2 regions of the Streptomyces sp. NPDC017943 genome follow, and region 1 is predicted to be linked to the other one. Evidence: riboswitches for the same ligand, from Rfam matches in the RefSeq annotation. Region 1 holds a riboswitch; the other holds the start of a gene.
The links. Region 1 has a riboswitch for S-adenosylmethionine ahead of ACH4C6_RS26985 (aminotransferase class V-fold PLP-dependent enzyme). Riboswitches for the same ligand answer to the same signal wherever they lie in the genome.
Positions count from the first base shown of each region.

Region 2: another riboswitch for S-adenosylmethionine. It lies ahead of thrC (threonine synthase); the one in region 1 lies ahead of ACH4C6_RS26985 (aminotransferase class V-fold PLP-dependent enzyme).

Region 1 covers NZ_JBIRHH010000009.1:38,431-48,205, forward strand. Annotated here, with positions in the region: gene ACH4C6_RS26975 (rhomboid family intramembrane serine protease) at 1-528, shown strand, start outside; gene ACH4C6_RS26980 (Lrp/AsnC family transcriptional regulator) at 525-806, shown strand; gene ACH4C6_RS26985 (aminotransferase class V-fold PLP-dependent enzyme) at 876-2,243, opposite strand; SAM riboswitch class IV at 2,424-2,540, opposite strand; gene trpD (anthranilate phosphoribosyltransferase) at 2,616-3,680, opposite strand; gene ACH4C6_RS26995 (cytochrome bc complex cytochrome b subunit) at 3,817-5,439, opposite strand; gene ACH4C6_RS27000 (Rieske 2Fe-2S domain-containing protein) at 5,436-6,503, opposite strand; gene ACH4C6_RS27005 (c-type cytochrome) at 6,500-7,312, opposite strand; gene ACH4C6_RS27010 (heme-copper oxidase subunit III) at 7,394-8,014, opposite strand; gene ACH4C6_RS27015 (hypothetical protein) at 8,160-8,561, shown strand; gene ACH4C6_RS27020 (Ig-like domain-containing protein) at 8,587-9,775, opposite strand, start outside.
Region 2 covers NZ_JBIRHH010000008.1:111,227-121,001, forward strand. Annotated here, with positions in the region: gene otsB (trehalose-phosphatase) at 1-791, opposite strand, end outside; gene ACH4C6_RS25475 (trehalose-6-phosphate synthase) at 799-2,187, opposite strand; gene ACH4C6_RS25480 (glucosyl-3-phosphoglycerate synthase) at 2,262-3,206, opposite strand; SAM riboswitch class I at 3,359-3,514, shown strand; gene thrC (threonine synthase) at 3,533-4,819, shown strand; gene ACH4C6_RS25490 (MoaD/ThiS family protein) at 4,946-5,221, shown strand; gene ACH4C6_RS25495 (cold-shock protein) at 5,669-5,872, shown strand; gene groL (chaperonin GroEL) at 6,267-7,889, shown strand; gene ACH4C6_RS25505 (NADH:flavin oxidoreductase) at 8,084-9,205, shown strand; gene ACH4C6_RS25510 (carboxylesterase/lipase family protein) at 9,299-9,775, shown strand, end outside.

The DNA of each region.
Region 1 (9,775 bases):
GGCGGCTCGGTCCTCACCCCCGTGACCGCGCTGTTCGTCCACGGCAGCTGGGTGCACCTGCTCGGCAACATGCTCTTCCTCTACGTCTTCGGGGCGATGACCGAGGAACGCATGGGCCGCGTGCAGTTCCTGCTGTTCTACACCGGCTGCGGCTGCCTGGCCCTGCTCGGCTACGCCGTCGCCAACGCGGACTCGGGACAGTCCCTGGTCGGGGCCTCGGGGGCGATCTCCGCCGTCCTCGGCGCGTTCCTGTACCTGTTCCCGCGGGCCCGGGTGACCAGTCTCCTGCCGTTCCTGTTCTTCCTGCCGGTGCGCTTCCCGGCGTGGGTCGTGCTGCCGTTCTGGGCGGCCCTGCAATGGCTGGCGGCGGGACGTGCCTCGGACGGGCCCGGGGTGGCCTACCTGGCCCACCTGATCGGATTCGGGCTGGGCTTCGGCTACGCGTCCGTGCGCTACGGCCGTCCGACCGGCCCGACTAGAGTGAGGACCGCCCCTGCTCCGGCCCCCGAGGGAGAGAACCAGCCGTGATCACCGCGATCGTCCTCATCAAGACCAGCGTGGACCGGATCCCCGAGATCGCGGAGTCGATCGCGGCGCTGGAGAACGTCAGCGAGGTCTTCTCGGTCACCGGCACCTACGACCTGATCGCGATGGTCCGGGTGAGCCGGCACGAGGACCTGGCCGAGGTCATCCCCGGCCGGATCAGCAAGATCCCCGGGGTGGAGGGCACGGACACGCACGTGGCGTTCCGCACCTACTCGCAGCACGACCTGGAGGCCGCGTTCTCCATCGGCCTGGACGCGTAGCCCCGGTCGCGGGGCCCTGCGGGCGATCGTCCCGAGGGCCCGGCCACCGCCGCTCCCGGCCCACGCTCCTCACACGGAGGTGTCCGGCACGCAGCGGCCGTCCTCGGTGCGGTAGTTCCACTTCGCCCCGTCGGTCACCAGCTCCCGCACGGCCCGGACGAAACGCTCCACGTGCTCGTCCGGCGTGCCCGCCCCGAAGCTCACCCGGATGGCGTTGAGCGCCTTCTCGCCCGGCGCGGCCTCCGGCGCCCCGCACTCGCCCTGCTGCTGCGGGTCACCGCCGAGCAGCGTGCGCACCAGCGGGTGGGCGCAGAACAGCCCGTCCCGGACGCCGATGCCGTACTCGGCGGAGAGCGCGGCGGCGAAGTGGGAGCTGTTCCAGCCGTCCACGACGAAGGAGAGCACGCCGACACGCGGCGCGTCGTCGCCGAAGAGGGACAGGACCCGGACCTGGGGCACCTCGGCGAGCCCCTGGCGCACCCGGTCGATCAGGTACTGCTCGCGGGCGACCAGCGTGTCGAACCCGGCCTCGGTGAGGGCCTTGCAGGCGGAGGCGATGGAGTAGGCGCCGATGACGTTCGGGGAGCCGGCCTCGTGGCGAGCGGCGCTGTCGTGCCACTCCACGTCGACGCCACCGTCCTCCCGGCGCGTGACCTTGCGGGAGGCGCCGCCGCCCGCGAGGTACGGCTCGGCCGCGCGCAGCCAGTCGGACCGGCCGGCCAGCACGCCGGAGCCGAAGGGCGCGTACAGCTTGTGCCCGGAGAAGGCGACCCAGTCGACGTCGAGGTCCGCGACGGAGACGGGGTGGTGCGGGGCCAGCTGGGCGGCGTCCAGCACGATCCGGGCGCCGTGGGCGTGCGCGGCCGCCGCGAGCTCCCGCACGGGCCACAGTTCCCCGGTGACGTTGGAGGCGCCGGTGACGCACACGAGGGCGGGGCCGTGGGGGTCCCGGTCGGCCAGGGCCCGCTCCAGGGCCTCGACGGCCTCGCGGTGGCTCCTCGGGGCGTCGAGGCAGGTGACCTGGGCGTCGCGCCAGGGCAGCAGGGAGGCGTGGTGCTCGGTCTCGAAGACGAAGACCCGGCAGTCCTCCGGCAGGGCGGCGGCGAGGAGGTTGAGGGAGTCGGTGGTGGACCGGGTGAACACCACCTGGTCGCCGTCCCGGCAGCCGAGGAACTCCGCGACCGTGCGGCGGGCGTTCTCGAACAGGTCGGTGGACAGCTGGGACAGGTACCCGGCGCCCCGGTGGACGCTGCCGTAGTAGGGCGCGTAGGCGGCGACGTCGTCCCAGACGCGCTGGAGCGCCGGGGCGCTGGCAGCGTAGTCGAGCGCGGCGTAGGTGACCTCTCCGCCGGTCACCAGCGGCACGGTGACGTCCCGGCCCAGAACGGGCAGCGGGGCGCAGACGGACTGTTCGGCGGCAACGGCGGAGACGGACATGGTGAACTCCCGTGAGATCAGGCGGGACCACCCGCGGGCCCGATGGGCTGCCGGCGGGGGTGAGGAAAGGAAGAGGGGATGCGGAGGCGGGGCTCTGCGGCCCTATCGCATTCGCTGACTCACGGAGAACTCCTCGACGACCAGGACCCCTGGTCCCACACTTCTCACAAGCGTGCGAGGGGTCCGCGCTTGCCGCAGACCTCGCTGCCTGCGGCCTGGTCTTCACCCGGGGCACCCCGCCACGGACGGAGGGTTGCCGGACAGTCGGCCGGGGCCTCATGACTGTCACTCATGACCTGTTCAGGAACGTACGCGAAAAGATCGGCGCCCCGCAACCCGGGTCCGGATCGCGGGACGCCCTCGTCGCAGCCGCTAGGCGTTGGTCGCGGCCACCCAGCGCTCCAGGGTCCGCTTGGCCGCCCCGGAGTCGATCGACTCCGCCGCCTTCGCCATGCCGGCGCCGAGCTGCTCGGCCAGCGTCCCCGTGCCCGGCTCCAGCGCCACCAGGGCCGCCGCCGCGTTCAGCAGGACGGCGTCGCGGACGGGGCCGGTCTCGCCGTCCAGCAGCCGGCGGGCGACCTCCGCGTTGTAGGAGGCGTCCGCGCCGCGCAGCGCCTCGACCGGGACAAGCTCCAGACCCACGTCACGCGGGTCGAAGGCCTCCTCGGCCACCCTGCCGTCCCGGACGATCCAGACCCGGGAGGTGGACGTGGTGGTCAGTTCGTCGAGGCCGTCGTCGCCGCGGAAGACCAGCGACGAGTGGCCGCGCCCGGCGAAGACGCCCGCGACGATGGGCGCCATGCGCGGGTCGGCCACGCCGACGGCCTGGGCACGGACCTTCGCGGGGTTGGTCAGCGGACCCAGGACGTTGAAGATCGTCCGGATGCCCAACTGGCCGCGGGCCGCGCCCGCGTAGCGCATCGAGGGGTGGAACTTCGCCGCGAAGCAGAAGGTGATCCCGGCCTCTTCGGCCACGCCGGCCACCCGGTGCGTCGGCAGTTCCAGGTTGACGCCGAGCTTCTCCAGGACGTCCGAGGCCCCGGACGCCGAGGAGGCGGCCCGGTTGCCGTGCTTGACGACCTTGGCGCCCGTGCCGGCGATGACGATGGCCGACATGGTGGAGATGTTGACGGTCTTCGCCCCGTCGCCGCCCGTGCCGACGATGTCGACCGCCGGTCCGGGCACCTCGATCACGTTGGCGTGCGCGTACATCGCCCGGACGAACCCGGAGATCTCCTCGACGGTCTCGCCCTTGGCGCGCAGCGCGACCACGAAGCCGGCGATCTGCGCGTCCGTGGCCTCGCCGCGCATGATCAGGTCCATCGCCCAGGCGGTGTCGTCGGCGGTCAGGTCCCGGCCCTGAAGCAGGCCGTTCAGCAGCAGGGGCCAGGAGCGGGCCGCCGCGGTGTCGCCTCCGGCGGGGATCACAGCGCTCATAAGCCGCTCCAGGGTCAGGTGTCCCGCACTGCGGGACGGAATGTCTCGACGCGTCCACCCTATCCACCCCCGGACAGGCCGAAGGGCCCCGTCCCAACACCGGACGAGGCCCTTCTGTGGCGTGGCGAAGCAGTGATCAGTGGTGGCCGTGGCCGCTCGTGATCTCCCGGTACTCCTCGACGGTGGGCTTCGGGATCTGGGAGCCGTCGCCGTAGTAGGCGTCGCTGAGCTTGGCGCGCAGCTTCTCGGAACCCTTCACCTTGCGCTCGACGCCGTTCTCGTCGACCGTCGGGCCGATCTCGGCCGGCTTGTACTGCTCGTGCGCCGTGAGCGTGTACATCTGCTCCTGGCTGAGCGGCTCGTGCACCTCGATGAACTCACCGTGCGGCAGGCGCTTGATGATGCCCGACTCGCGGCCGTGCAGCACCTTCTCCTTGTCCCGGCGCTGGAGGCCGAGACAGATGCGCTTGGTGACGACGAAGGCGACGACCGGGCCGAGGAAGAACCCGATCCGGACGAACCAGGTGACCGCGTTGATCGACAGGTGGAAGTGGGTCGCGACGATGTCGTTGCCACCGCCGATCAGCATGATCACGTAGCCGGTGACCCAGGCGACACCCACGGCCGTGCGGGTCGGGGCGTTGCGCGGACGGTCCAGGATGTGGTGCTCGCGCTTGTCCCCGGTGATCCAGGACTCGATGAACGGGTACAGGGCGATGATCGCGAGGAACAGGCCGAAGAGGACCAGCGGGATGAACACGCCCAGGACGAGCGTGTGACCCCAGAAGTTGATCTCCCAGCCCGGCATCGCGCGGACCAGACCCTCGGCGAAGCCCATGTACCAGTCGGGCTGGGCACCGGTCGACACCTGGTCGGGGCGGTAGGGGCCCAGGACCCAGATCGGGTTGACGGTCGCGATGCCGGCGATGGCCGCGATGACACCGAAGACCAGGAAGAAGAAGCCTCCGGCCTTGGCCATGTAGACCGGCAGCAGCGGCATGCCGACGACGTTCTTGTTGGTCCGTCCGGGACCCGCGAACTGCGTGTGCTTGTGGTAGAAGACCAGGATCAGGTGGCCGACCACGAGCCCGAGCATGATGCCCGGCAGCAGCAGGATGTGGATCGAGTAGAACCGGGCGACGAAGTCGGTGCCCGGGAACTCCCCGCCGAACAGGAACATCGAGATGTACGTGCCCACGATCGGCACGGACAGGATCGCGCCCTGCGTGAAGCGGACACCGGTGCCGGAGAGCAGGTCGTCCGGGAGCGAGTAGCCGGTGAAACCGGTGAACATGCCGAGGACGAACAGCAGGAAGCCGAACAGCCAGTTGATCTCGCGCGGCTTGCGGAACGCGCCGGTGAAGAAGACGCGCATCATGTGCACGAACATGCCGGCGAGGAAGATGATCGCCGCCCAGTGGTGGATCTGCCGGATCAGCAGACCGCCGCGGACGTCGAAGCTGATGTCCAGCGTGGAGGCGAACGCCTCCGACATCAGCTGCCCCTGGAGCGGGACGTAACTGCCGTGGTACTCCACCTCGTTCATCGACGGGTGGAAGAACAGCGTCAGGTACACACCCGTCAGGATGATGATGATGAAGCTGTAGAGGCAGATCTCACCGAGCATGAAGGACCAGTGGTCCGGGAAGATCTTGCGCATGTTGGCCTTGGCCAGGGAGTAGATCCCCAGGCGGCCGTCGGCCCAGTCGGCGACCCGCTCTCCGGCGGGTGCCTTGCGGCGTGTCTGTGCAGTGCTCATCCGCGCTCCCAGAAGGCAGGGCCGACGGGCTCTTCGAAGTCGCCGAGCGCCTCGAGGTAGCCCTCGTCGTTCACGCCGATGCGCAGCTGCGGCAGGGCGTGACCGGCGGGACCGAAGATCACTCGGGCACCGTCGGACAGGTCGAAGGTGGACTGGTGGCAGGGGCAGAGCACGTGGTGCGTCTGCTGCTCGTACAGGGAGATCGGGCAGCCGACGTGGGTGCAGATCTTCGAGTACGCGACGATGCCCTCGTGCGACCACTCGAGCTCGCGCTTGTCCTTGATGTTCTCCGGCTGGATCCGGACGATCATCAGGGCGGCCTTGGCGATCTCGTTCTGGAAGTCGTGGTCGTGCTCCTCCAGGCCCTCGGGCTTGGCGAAGGTCAGCGAACCGACCGCGACGTCGGAGGGGCGCAGCGGCTCGTTGGTGTTCATGTTGACGAGCAGCTTGCCCTTGGACCACAGCGTGTGGCGGAGCTTCTCGCCGGGCAGCGGGCCGAGGTCGCGCAGCAGCACGACACCGGAGAGCGGGACCAGCGTCAGCGCGCCGAGCATGGTGTTGCGGATCAGCTTGCGACGGCCGAGCGCGGACTCCTTGGCGCCCTGCTTGAAGTCGGCGAAGACCTTCTCGCGGACTTCGGGCTCCGCCTCGATCGGGTGACGCTCGTCGGCGATCTCCACGTCCGACATCAGGGTGCGGGCCCAGTGGACGGCGCCCGCGCCGATGCAGAACAGCGCGATGCCGAGCGTGACGCCCAGCGCGAAGTTCAGCGCGCTGATGTGACCCAGCGGGAAGATGTAGACCGACTTGTCGACCGGGATCGCCACGAACGCGGCGATGAAGGCGATGGTGGCCAGCATCGACACCGTGAACATCAGGGCGACCGAGCGCTCGGACCGCTTGGCGGCCTGCTCGTCGATGTCCTGGATCCGGTGCTCGTGGGGCGGCAGGCCCGGGTCGGCGAACGGGTGCTTGTCGTCCGCGACGGTCACCACACCGTGCTCGTCGTGTCCTGCGGACTGCGCGGCGGGCAGGTTCTCTTCTGGAATGTCTTGGCTACTCATGACTTCTTGGCCTTTGCGGTCCGGGCGGCGACCCATACGGCGACGGCGATCAGTCCGCCGAGACCGAAGATCCAGCCGAACAGACCCTCGCTGACCGGCCCGAGACCGCCCAGCTCGAGGCCGCCGGGGCTCTCGGTCTTCTCGCTGTTGACCGCGTCGAGGTACGCGATGATGTCCTTCTTGTTCTTCTCCGACAGCGTGGTGTCGGAGAAGGACGGCATGTTCTGCGGGCCGGTCTGCATGGCCTCGTAGATGTGCTTCGGGGTGACGCCCTCGAGGGTCGGCGCGTACTTGCCGTGCGTGAGCGCGCCGCCCTTGCCGGTGAAGTTGTGGCACTGCGCGCAGTTGGTGCGGAACAGTTCACCGCCCTTGGCGATGTCGGCACCCTCGGGGCCGTACTGCTCCTCCGTCGGAACGGACGGACCGGCGCCCAGCGAGGCGATGTACGCCGCGAGCTGGTCGATCTCGGCCTGCGAGTAGATGTTCTTCTTCTCCGGGACCTGGGGGCCCTGGGAGGTGGCGGCCGGCATACGGCCCGTGCCCACCTGGAAGTCGACGGCCGCGGCGCCCACACCCACCAGGCTCGGCCCGTCGGAGGTGCCCTGACCGCCGGTGCCGTGGCAACTGGCGCAGCCGACGGCGTAGAGCTTCTTGCCCTCCTCGATGGTGAGGGACTGGGCGGTTTCGTCGGCCTGCGCCTTGTCCGCGGGTGCGAACACGGCGTACAGCCCCCCGGTGCATGCCAGCGCGAGGAGTAGGACCACGAGCGCCGCCAACGGGTGGCGTCGTCGTGCGGAGAGCTTTTTCACGGATTACCCCGGTGTCAGGATCTTCTGCGTCGATGCTTCTGGGATGCGCGCTTCGTCGAGCACGCGCGGTTGGGGGCCCTGCTACTTGATCATGTAGATCGTGGCGAAGAGGCCGATCCAGACGACATCGACGAAGTGCCAGTAGTAGGACACGACGATCGCAGCGGTCGCCTGCTCGTGGGTGAACCTCCGGGCCGCGTAGGTCCGGCCCAGGACCAGCAGGAAGGCGATGAGACCGCCTGTCACGTGCAGGCCGTGGAAACCGGTGGTCAGGTAGAACACCGAGCCGTACGGGTCGGAGGACAGGGACAGGCCCGCCTCCTTGACCAGCTCCGTGTACTCGAAGACCTGACCGCCGATGAAGATCGCACCCATCACGAAGGTGACGATGAACCACATCCGCAGCTTCTTCACGTCACCGCGCTCGGCGGCGAAGACGCCGAGCTGGCAGGTGAGCGAGGAGAGCACCAGGATCGTGGTGTTCGTCGCCGAGAACGGGAAGTTGAGATGGCTCGCCATCTCCTTCCAGTGATCGGGACCCGTCACCGATCGCAGGGTGAAGTACATCGCGAAGAGGGCCGCGAAGAACATCAGCTCGGAACTCAGCCAGATGATGGTTCCGACGCTGGTGAGGTTCGGCCGGTTGACCGACGGGTGCGCGTGCCCGGTTTCTACTGTCGTTGCTGTCGCCACGACCGACATTATGTCGGTCGCTTATCCCGCCCTCACTCCGGGGGGTGCCGTTCGGAGTGTCTTCCCGGTTCGTACCGGTGTTGACGTGGTGTTCAAGGGAGTAGCATCCGGCCCAACGGGCCTGTCCTTACGACGCTGACGTCACGGAGGAACAATGCAGCCGACCGCCACGGTGCTGGTCTACAGCGACGACTCCCACACCCGCGAGCAGGTGCGGCTCGCCACGGGACGGCGGCCGGCGCCCGACGTGCCCGTGGTGGAGTTCGTGGAGTGCGCGACCCCCGCGGCGGTGGTGAAGGAGCTGGACAAGGGCGGGATCGACGTCTGCGTCCTGGACGGCGAGGCCGTGCCCATGGGGGGCATGGGCGTCTGCCGGCAGATCAAGGACGAGGTCTTCGACTGCCCGCCGGTGCTGCTGCTGATCGGCCGGCCGCAGGACGCGTGGCTGGCGACGTGGAGCCGCGCGGAGGCGGCGGTGACGCTGCCGGTGGACCCGGTGGAGTTCGCCTCCGCGCTGGCGTCCCTGCTGCGGGAGAAGGCCGCTCTCAAGGCCTAGGAGCCGGGGAGCGGGCGTGGGCCGCTCACACGCTCTGCGGCGTCAGGCGGGCCGTGTCGGCCTGTGCGGGGCCGTCGGACGTGCCGCCCACCAGCGCGCTGCCGGTGCGCCACTTCGCCCAGTCGAGGTTCCAGTCGCCGTAGCCGTTGCCGAACGGGGCCATCGTGTCGCCGCCGGAGTTGACGACCTCGACGATGTCGCCCTCGCGGACGGTGTCGTAGAACCAGGCGGCGTTCTCGGTGCTCATGCCGGTGCAGCCGTGGCTGACGTTGGCGAAGCCCTGGGAGCCGACCGACCAGGGGGCGGCGTGGACGTACTCGCCGCTGTTGGTGACCCGGACCGAGTGGTGGACGATCAGGTCGTAGAAGTCCGAGGAGCCGATGCTGGCGCTCGTCATGCGGACGGTGCCCTCCTTGGCGAGGACGACCTTGACGCCGTTGCGGGTGTCGTAGCCGGGCTTGCCCGTGGTCACGGGTATCTGCCGGATGATCTCGTCGTTCTTGTAGACGGTCATCTGGTGGGCGGCGGCGTCGGTGACGGCTATGAGCTTGTCCGCGGTGGTGAAGGTCAGCGGCTTGGCCTTGCCGCCCCACATGCGGTCGCCGACCTTGATGCCCTCCAGGTTGCTGCGGACCTGGACGGTGGCCTGGGCGGGCCAGTACTCCTTGGGGCGGTAGTGGAGCTTCTTGTCGTCCACCCAGTGCCAGGCGCCCTCGGTGGCGGGCGTGGAGGTGACCTTGAGGGCGCGCTCCACGACGGCCCGCTGGGCGGGGTCCTTCACCGGCTGGCTCAGCTCCGCCGTGACGGGCTGGCCGACGCCGTACGTGCCCTTCTTCGGGCCGAACGCGACGTCCAGGCGCTTCTTGGCGGTGGGCTTGCCGGTGTCGAAGGTGATGACCTTGCGGCCGGGCTCCCCGTCCTCGTTCTCGGTGCTCACCCGGACCGTGTAGCCGGCGTCGGCGGCCAGCGGGGAGGTGCTGTGCCAGCGGCGCCCGTCGGCGGCGAGTTCGCCCGCCACGTAGCGCCCTGAGGCGTCGTAGGCCGTGACGTCGGTGATGCGCCCGTCGGAGTCCTCGGCGACCACTTCCAGGGGCTTGTCCGGGTCGGCCTTCCGGTTGCCCTCGGTGGGGGCGTTGAAGGAGATCTGGTCCGCCGCGTCGTAGGGGCGGGCGGAGAGCGGGTCGCCGTCGGAGCCGCAGGCGGTGACGCCCGCG
Region 2 (9,775 bases), on a different contig from region 1:
GGGCCGGGGACCACTACGTCTGCGCGGGCGCGCAGTTCGGTCACCTCGTCGCTGCCGCTGCACACCAGCAGGCCCGGGGTGCCCTCCGCGCGGAGGGTGTCCACGGCGGTGTAGGCGGGCAGGTCGCCCAGGTCGTCGCCGGCGTACAGGACGCAGCCCGCGCCGATCTCGCGGGCGAAGCCGGTCAGGGCGACCCCCTTGTCCATGCCGGGCGGGCGCAGCTCCAAAACCATGCGGCCGGGCTCGACGATCAGGCCGTGGCGGGCAGCCAGCGCGGTGAGCGGTTCGCGCAGGGCCTCGAAGGTGCCCTGCGGATCGGCCGCGCGCCGGGTGTGCACGGCCACGGCCCGGCCCTTGTCCTCCACGTGGGTCCCGGTGCCCCCCAGCAGCCCGGGCAGCTCGGCGCGCACGGCGTCGACCCCGGGGTGCGCCGGCGGGGCGGTGACCTCACCCGTCCGGGCGTCCCAGCGCTCGGCGCCGTAGTGCCCGAGGACGACCAGGTGCTCCAGGCCGGGTGCGTCCGCGAAGGCGCCGTTGCGGACGGCGACCTCGGCCGGCCGGCCCGTGATCACCGCGACGGCGGCCACCTTCGGCGCGAGCGCCGCGAGTGCGGACAGGGCCTCCGGGTGGGCCCGGGCCCGCTCGGGGTCGGCCACGATCGGCGCGAGCGTCCCGTCGAAGTCGAGGCCGATCAGGGCCTTGCCCGGACCGGCGAGCAGGGCGTCCAGGCCCTCCTGGCCGGCCTCGGTGACGGGGGCGGGCAGCGGCTGGGACGCGGGCGTGGTGCTCATCTGCCGCTCAGCCCCTCAGCGCGTCGAGCTGCTCGACGAACCAGCGTGCGGGCGGCAGTGCCGTGGCCGCCGCCGCCAGGCGCTTGCTGCGCTCGGTCCGCTCCTCCGGGCGCATCGACAGGGCCTCGTGCAGGGCCTCGGCCGTGCCGGTGACGTCGTACGGGTTGACGGTGATCGCGTCCTCGCCCAGCTCCTCGTGCGCCCCCGCCTCGCGGGACAGCACCAGCGCGCAGCCCGCGTCCGAGACGACCGGGACCTCCTTGGCCACCAGGTTCATCCCGTCGCGGATGGGGTTGACCAGGGCCACGTCGGCCAGCCGGTACGCGGCCAGGGACCGGGCGAAGTCGTCCTTGACGTGCAGCACGACCGGCGTCCAGCCCGGCGTGCCGAACTCGGCGTTGATCTCGTCGGCCAGGCGCTGCACCTCGGCCGTGTAGTCCCGGTACACCGCGAGGTCCTGCCGGGAGGGGTAGGCGAAGGCCACGTGCACCACGCGCTCGCGCCACTCGCCGTGGGCCTCGAGCAGCCGCCGGTAGGCCAGCAGGCCGCGCACGATGTTCTTCGACAGCTCGGTGCGGTCGACCCGGACGATGGTGCGGCGGCCCTGGCCGATCTCCTGCCGCAGCGCGGTGATCCGCTCCTCGACGTCCGGCTCGTGGGCCCGCTCGCGCAGGAAGTCCGCGTCGGCGCCGAGGCCGTGCACGCCGATCCGCGTGCCGCCGAGCCCGCCCGCGAACCGCTCGGCGCAGTCGGTGAACGCGTCCGCCCAGCGCTGGGTGAGGAAGCCGAGCCGGTCCGCGCCGAGCATGCCGCGCAGCACCTGCCCGGCCACGTCGTCCGGCAGCATCCGGAAGTACTCGGGCGGCGCCCACGGCGTGTGCGAGAAGTGGCCGATCCTGAGGTCCGGGCGCAGCTCGCGCAGCATGCCCGGCACCAGCGTCAGGTGGTAGTCCTGCACCACGACCGCCGCGCCCTGCGCCGCCTCCTCGGCCAGCGCCTCGGCGAACGCCCGGTTGTACGTCTCGTAGGACGCCCACTGGCGGCGGAACTCCGCGTCGAAGACCGGCTCCAGGGGGGTCTGGTAGAGCATGTGGTGGACGAACCACAGCACCGAGTTGGCGATGCCGTTGTAGGCGTCGGCGTGCACGTCGGCCGGGATGTCCAGCATCCGCACGCCGTCCTCGCCGACACCGCGCCGCACGGCCTCCCGGTCGCCGTCGGACAGCGCCGAGCAGACCCACAGGGCGTCCGCGTCGGAGCCGATCGCCGAGAGCCCCGAGACCAGACCGCCGCCGCCCCGTCTGGCGTTCAGCGAACCGTCGTCACCGACCGTGTAGGAGACCGGGCCGCGGTTGGAGGCCACCAATACCCGTGCAGAACCGTACGTCGAACCCATAGGCCTCAACCTAGCCCGGCCTGTAAACGCTCAAACGTACGGACCTGCCGCGCCCGGCCGAAAAACATCCCGGGTCAGGCGGCCCGCCGCGCCTGGTACTCGGCGATCTCCACCATCGGCGGGCGTTCCTCGGTGTCCACGGAGTACGTGCGCGGTTCGAAGCCGTCCCCGGTCCGCTCGAACTGGGTCAGGGACGGCCGGATCAGATGCCCCCGGGCCAGCCGCAGCTGGGCCGTGCGGTAGATCTCGGCGGCCATCCGCCCGAGTGCCTGCCCGTCCTGGTGCCGGTGCTTGCGCACGCCGACGTCGACCTGGGCGAGCGCGTCGAGGCCGGCCAGGTGCAGCGCGTCGACCAGGACGCCCAGCTCCACGCCGTACCCGACGGGGAAGGGCAGCTGCTCCAGCAAGGAGCGGCGGGCCGCGTACTCGCCGCCCAGCGGCTGCACGAACCCGGCGAGCCGCGGCCAGTGCATGTTGAGCAGCGGGCGCGCCATCAGCTCGGTGACCCGGCCGCCCTGCCCGGCGGCCGCGCCGAGGGGACGGTCGTACATGGCCTTGACCAGCTCGACCTCCGGGTCGGTCAGCAGCGGGCCCACGATGCCCGAGACGAAGTCGGACGAGAACTCCCGCAGGTCCGCGTCGACGAAGCAGACGATGTCGCCGCGGGTGACGAGCAGCGAGCGCCACAGCACCTCGCCCTTGCCGGGCAGGGCGGGCAGGCGGGGCAGGATCGCGTCCCGGTGCACCACCGTCGCGCCCGCGGCGGCGGCCACCTCGGACGTGCGGTCGGCCGACCCCGAGTCGATCACCACCAGCTCGTCGACGAGCGGCACCTGCAGCATCAGGTCGTGGCGGATCGCGGCGACTATGTCGCCGACGGTCTCCTCCTCGTTCAGGGCGGGCAGCACCACGCTCACCGTGCGGCCCGTGCGCTGCTTGGCCGCCAGGACGCTGTGGAGCGGACGGTCGTGCACGGACCAGGAACGGGCGCTCAGCCAGCGATCGACTTCTTCCAGCACCGTGCTGCTCCTTGCGTTCTCTCGGCGGGACGAATGTGACGCGTCTCGCGGTTCGGACGACTATCTCAACTGTCCTGGTCGTCGGTTACAGTCTTGAACAACGCGGATGACCCTCGCATGTCCGGGGTCGCCCGCCGCCTACAACCACATACAGCTCATCCAGAGGGGCAGAGGGAAACGGCCCGATGAAGCCCCGGCAACCCTCCAGTCGGTACTCGTAGGTCACTGCTGACCACTCGGCGAGGCTCCCGGCTAGGGAAGGTGCCAAATCCGTCTCACGGCGAGATGCGTCGTGAGGAAGATGAGGAGAAAGGGCCTCGCCTCACATGGCTGTGCAGACTGTTGCAAGCACCACCGACTCCACCGTGGACCTCGGTCCCGCCGCGGCTCTCAGCTGCCGCGAGTGCGGTCATCGCGTCCCCCTCGGCCCGGTCTTCGCCTGCGAGGAGTGTTTCGGCCCGCTGGAGATCGCCTACGACTTCTCGGCCTACGACACCGAAGAGCTCCGCAAGCGCATCGAAGCGGGACCCGCGAACATCTGGCGCTACGCCCCGCTGCTGCCGGTCCCGGCCGACGTGGCGGACAAGCCGAACATCAACCCGGGCTGGACCAAGCTCGTCAAGGCCGACAACCTCGCGCGCGAGCTGGGCGTCGACGCCGGCAAGCTGTTCGTGAAGGACGACTCAGGCAACCCGACGCACTCCTTCAAGGACCGCGTCGTCGCCCAGGCCCTGGAGGCCGCGCGCGCCTTCGGCTTCACCACGCTCTCCTGCTCCTCCACCGGCAACCTCGCCGGTGCGGTGGGCGCCGCCGCGGCCCGCGCCGGCTTCCGCTCGTGCGTGTTCATCCCGCACGACCTGGAGCAGGGCAAGGTCGTCATGGCCGCGGTCTACGGCGGCGAGCTCGTCGGCATCGAGGGCAACTACGACGACGTGAACCGCTTCTGCTCGGAGCTGATCGGCGACCCGGCCGGCGAGGGCTGGGGCTTCGTCAACGTCAACCTGCGCCCCTACTACGCGGAGGGCTCCAAGACCCTCGCCTACGAGATCTGCGAACAGCTCGGCTGGCGGCTGCCGGACCAGCTGGTCGTGCCGATCGCCTCCGGCTCGCAGCTCACGAAGATCGACAAGGGGCTGCAGGAGCTGATCAAGCTCGGCCTCGTCGAGGACAAGCCGTACAAGATCTTCGGCGCGCAGGCGCTCGGCTGCTCGCCGGTGTCGACGGCGTTCAAGGCCGGGCACGACGTGGTGCGTCCGCAGAAGCCGGACACGATCGCCAAGTCCCTGGCGATCGGCAACCCGGCGGACGGGCCGTACGTGCTGGACATCGCGCGGCGCACCGGTGGCGCGGTGGAGGACGTGACGGACGAGCAGGTCGTCGACGCGATCAAGGTCCTCGCCAGGACCGAGGGGATCTTCGCGGAGACCGCCGGCGGGGTGACCGTGGGTGTGACGCGGAAGTTGATCGAGAACGGTGTTCTCGACCCGACGAAGACCACCGTGGTGCTCAACACCGGGGACGGTCTGAAGACGCTGGACGCGGTGGCCGGGACCGGGCTGACCGCGACCATCCGGCCCAGCCTGGAGTCGTTCCGGGATGCCGGGCTCGTCTGATCGTTGTTCGCTGCGGGCCGGTGGGGGCTGGTCGCGCCCACGCGGCGGAGCCGCACATCACTACAGCCCCGCGCCCCTGAGGGCGCGCCCCAGCCGTAGCTCAAGAAGAACCGGAGGACATGTCCGATGAGCGTCACCGTTCGCATCCCCACCATCCTGCGCACCTACACCGGCGGGCAGGCCGAGGTCGCCGCCGAGGGCGCGAACCTCGGGGAGGTCATCGCCGACCTGGAGAAGAACCACACCGGGATCGCCGCCCGGGTGCTGGACGACCAGGGCAAGCTCCGGCGGTTCGTCAACGTGTACGTCAACGACGACGACGTGCGGTTCGAGCAGGGTCTGGAGACGGCCACGCCGGACGGTGCCGGAGTGTCGATCATCCCGGCCGTCGCCGGCGGCTGAATCCGGCCGACCGGCTTGATTGTTACCTTGAGTAATGCCGGTCACCGAGCGTGCATCGAATTGCCCTCACCGTGAGAGAAGCGGAGGGGGCAATTCTGCGTGATTGAGCGCGGTACAGTTGGGGAACGCGTTCCGGATCCGCTGACCGGAACCCGGAATTCCTGCCGCGAGCCCGACAAGATGTAGCCAAAGTGTGCGCGTCTTTCGCGGCTTTTGTTCTTTTTGTGCGGCCCGACTTGCCCTGAATTCGGGCGAACTCTCCCCACATTCCGGACCCTGTGCGTCCAGAATTCTCGTCCGATTGACCTGTTGCAGACGGCAGTTGGACAGATACATTCAGCCGCGGTCGACGCGTTCCGGCGCACGCCCCCAACCGTGGGGGGTGAGGTCTGACCCGGATCCGCGAAGTGTGGATCTGTGCAAGGGCCAGTAATAGGGGAGTTAGGCATGGCTCAGGGCACCGTCAAGTGGTTCAACGCGGAGAAGGGGTACGGCTTCATCGCGGTCGACGGTGGTGCGGATGTTTTCGTCCACTACAGCGCGATCCAGATGGACGGCTACCGCACCCTGGAAGAGGGCCAGCGGGTCGAGTTCGAGATCTCGCAGGGCCAGAAGGGGCCGCAGGCCGACATGGTTCGCGTCTCTGCCTGAACGCGCACCACGACCACAAGCTCACGCGACCGGTCTTCGCAGAAGGGCCCGCACCCTCCGGGGGTGCGGGCCCTTCCGCGTGCCCGGGGGGCGCGCGGGGGCGTGTTCGCGGGCGGCTGAGCGCCCCACCCGATCCCCGGAGGCGCTTGTGCCCGCCCGTCACCCGACCGCCACCCCTCAATGAGCACCCGCTTCGCGGGCGCGCCTTGCACTCCGGGGGGTCGAGTGCTAATCATTGCGTTAGCACTCTGAAGGTGAGAGTGACAACGTAAGGACCGGGTCGGTGAGGCCCGCAGGCCGAAGTGGGAAGGAACCACGAGGCCGGCGAGCCGTCCGTCGCGGGCGCGGGCGCGGTCCGGAGTCATCACCCCCAGTCCTGGAGGGACCACTTCACATGGCCAAGATCATCGCGTTCGACGAGGAGGCGCGGCGCGGCCTCGAGCGCGGCATGAACCAGCTCGCGGACGCCGTGAAGGTGACGCTCGGCCCCAAGGGCCGCAACGTCGTCCTCGAGAAGAAGTGGGGCGCGCCCACGATCACCAACGATGGTGTGTCCATCGCCAAGGAGATCGAGCTCGAGGACCCGTACGAGAAGATCGGCGCCGAGCTGGTCAAGGAAGTCGCCAAGAAGACGGACGACGTCGCCGGTGACGGTACGACCACGGCGACCGTCCTCGCCCAGGCCCTGGTGCGCGAGGGTCTGCGCAACGTGGCCGCCGGTGCCAACCCGATGGCCCTGAAGCGCGGTATCGAGAAGGCCGTCGAGGCCGTCTCCGCCGCCCTGCTCGAGCAGGCCAAGGACGTCGAGACCAAGGAGCAGATCGCCTCCACGGCCTCGATCTCCGCCGCCGACACCCAGATCGGCGAGCTCATCGCCGAGGCGATGGACAAGGTCGGCAAGGAAGGCGTCATCACCGTCGAGGAGTCCCAGACCTTCGGTCTGGAGCTGGAGCTCACCGAGGGTATGCGCTTCGACAAGGGCTACATCTCGGCGTACTTCGCCACCGACATGGAGCGTATGGAGGCCGTCCTCGACGACCCGTACATCCTGATCGCCAACTCGAAGATCTCCAACGTCAAGGACCTGCTCCCGCTCCTGGAGAAGGTCATGCAGTCGGGCAAGCCGCTGCTGATCATCGCCGAGGACGTCGAGGGCGAGGCCCTGTCGACCCTGGTCGTCAACAAGATCCGCGGCACCTTCAAGTCCGTCGCCGTCAAGGCCCCGGGCTTCGGCGACCGCCGCAAGGCGATGCTGCAGGACATCGGCATCCTCACCGGCGGCGAGGTGATCTCCGAGGAGGTCGGCCTCAAGCTGGAGAACGCCACGCTCGACCTGCTGGGCAAGGCCCGCAAGGTCGTCATCACCAAGGACGAGACCACCATCGTCGACGGTGCCGGCTCCGCCGACCAGGTCCAGGGTCGCGTGAACCAGATCCGCGCCGAGATCGAGAACAGCGACTCGGACTACGACCGCGAGAAGCTGCAGGAGCGCCTGGCGAAGCTCGCCGGCGGTGTCGCGGTCATCAAGGCCGGTGCCGCCACCGAGGTGGAGCTCAAGGAGCGCAAGCACCGCATCGAGGACGCCGTGCGCAACGCCAAGGCGGCCGTCGAGGAGGGCATCGTCGCCGGTGGTGGCGTGGCCCTGCTCCAGGCCTCCCAGGTCTTCGAGAAGCTGGAGCTCGACGGTGACGAGGCGACCGGCGCCAACGCCGTGAAGCTCGCGCTGGAGGCCCCGCTGAAGCAGATCGCCGTCAACGGTGGTCTCGAGGGCGGCGTCGTCGTGGAGAAGGTCCGCAACCTCCAGGTCGGCCACGGCCTGAACGCCGCGACCGGTGAGTACGTCGACATGATCGCCGAGGGCATCATCGACCCGGCGAAGGTGACCCGTTCCGCGCTGCAGAACGCCGCCTCCATCGCCGCGCTGTTCCTCACCACCGAGGCCGTCATCGCCGACAAGCCGGAGAAGGCCGCCGCGCCGGCCGGCGGCGGCATGCCGGGCGGTGACATGGACTTCTGATCGACCCGGTCGATCACGTCCTTTCCGAGGGCGGCACCTCCTGTTCCGGCAGGGGGTGCCGCCCTCGGGCGTGTGCGGGATCACAGGGGGCGGGGGATGGCGCGCCGGGGCCACTTGGTTGAACCGTAGGCCCTATGCGCATGCACATACTGACCGGTATGCGCGTACTGTCCGGTATCCGAAGGAGCCCCCACGTGAGCGACGCCGCCTCCCGCGCAGCCGACATCCTGTCCCGGCCCGTGACCCTGAATGGCCTGACCGTCCCCAACCGGATCGCGATGGCCCCGATGACCCGCATGTTCTCCCCGGGCGGCGTGCCCGGCGAGGACGTCGTCTCCTACTACGCGCGCCGCGCCGCCGCGGGGGTCGGCCTGATCGTCACCGAGGGCACCTACGTCGGGCACGAGTCGGCCGGGCAGAGCGACAGCGTGCCGCGGTTCCACGGCGAGGAGCAGCTCGCCGGCTGGGCGAAGGTCGCCGAGGCGGTGCACGCGGCGGGCGGCACGATCGTGCCGCAGCTGTGGCACATCGGCATGGTCCGCAACCAGGGCGAGCCGCCCGTCGCCGACGCCCCCGCCGTCGGCCCCTCCGGGCTGCGCATCGGCGCCGACGAGCCCACCGGCAAGGCCATGACCCAGGCCGACATCGACGCCGTCATCGGCGCCTTCGCCGAGGCCGCCGCGGCCGCCGAGCGCATCGGCTTCGACGGCGTGGAGCTGCACGGCGCCCACGGCTACCTGCTCGACCAGTTCCTGTGGGAGGGCACCAACCGCCGCACCGACGCCTACGGCGGCGACCGGGTCGCCCGGGTCCGGTTCGCCGCGGAGATCGTCGCGGCCGTCCGCGAGACCGTCTCCGCCGACTTCCCCGTCGTCTTCCGCTACTCGCAGTGGAAGCAGGAGGCCTACCGCGCCCGCCTCGCCGAGACGCCCGAGGAGCTGGAGTCGATCCTGACCCCGCTCGCGGCCGCGGGCGTCGACGCCTTCCATGCCTCCACGCGCCGCCACTGGGTCCCCGAGTTCGACGGCTCCGACCTCAACCTCGCCGGCTGGACCAAGAAGATCACCGGCAAGCCCGCCATCACGGTCGGCTCGGTCGGCCTCGACGGCGTCGACTTCCTCAAGTCCTTCCAGGGCCGGGGCGCCGAGGTCGGCGACCTCGACAACCTCCTCGACCGCCTCGAGCGCGACGAGTTCGACATGGTCGCCGTCGGCCGCGCACTGCTCCAGGACCCCGAGTGGGCCCGCAAGGTGCTCTCCGGCCGCTTCGACGAGCTGGCCCCCTACGACCCGTCCGCCCTGAAGACCCTCAGCTGAGCCGGCCGGGCACGGGGTGCCCGCACCCGCTCGCGACGGCCGGAGGACACTGAACGGGCGCCAGTCCGACGGCACTTCGTGAGGAGACCCCAGATGACGACGTCCGAGCCCCGCTTCTCGACGGACGGCCCGCGGCCCGGCCCGGTGGTGCGCACCACCGCCGGCGCGGTCCGCGGCCGCAGGGAGGAGGGGCTCGCCGTCTTCCGGGGTGTCCCCTTCGCCGCGCCCCCGGTCGGCGAGGCCCGTTTCATGGCGCCCCGGCCCGCCGTGCCCTGGGACGGCGTGCGGGAGGCCCACGCCTTCGGCCCGCCGCCCCCGCAGGACCTCGGCCTGATGGGCGGCCCCGGCCTGATCGACGTGTCCCAGGGCGACGAGTGGCTCACCGTCAACGTCTGGACGCCCGAGCCGGATCCGGCCGCCCGCCGCCCGGTCATGGTGTGGATCCACGGCGGCGCCTACAAGCTCGGCCACGGCGGCAGTCCCGGCTATGACGCCCGGCACCTCGCGGCCGAGGGCGACGTCGTGGTCGTCACCTTCAACTACCGCGTCGGCATGGAGGGTTTCGCCGCC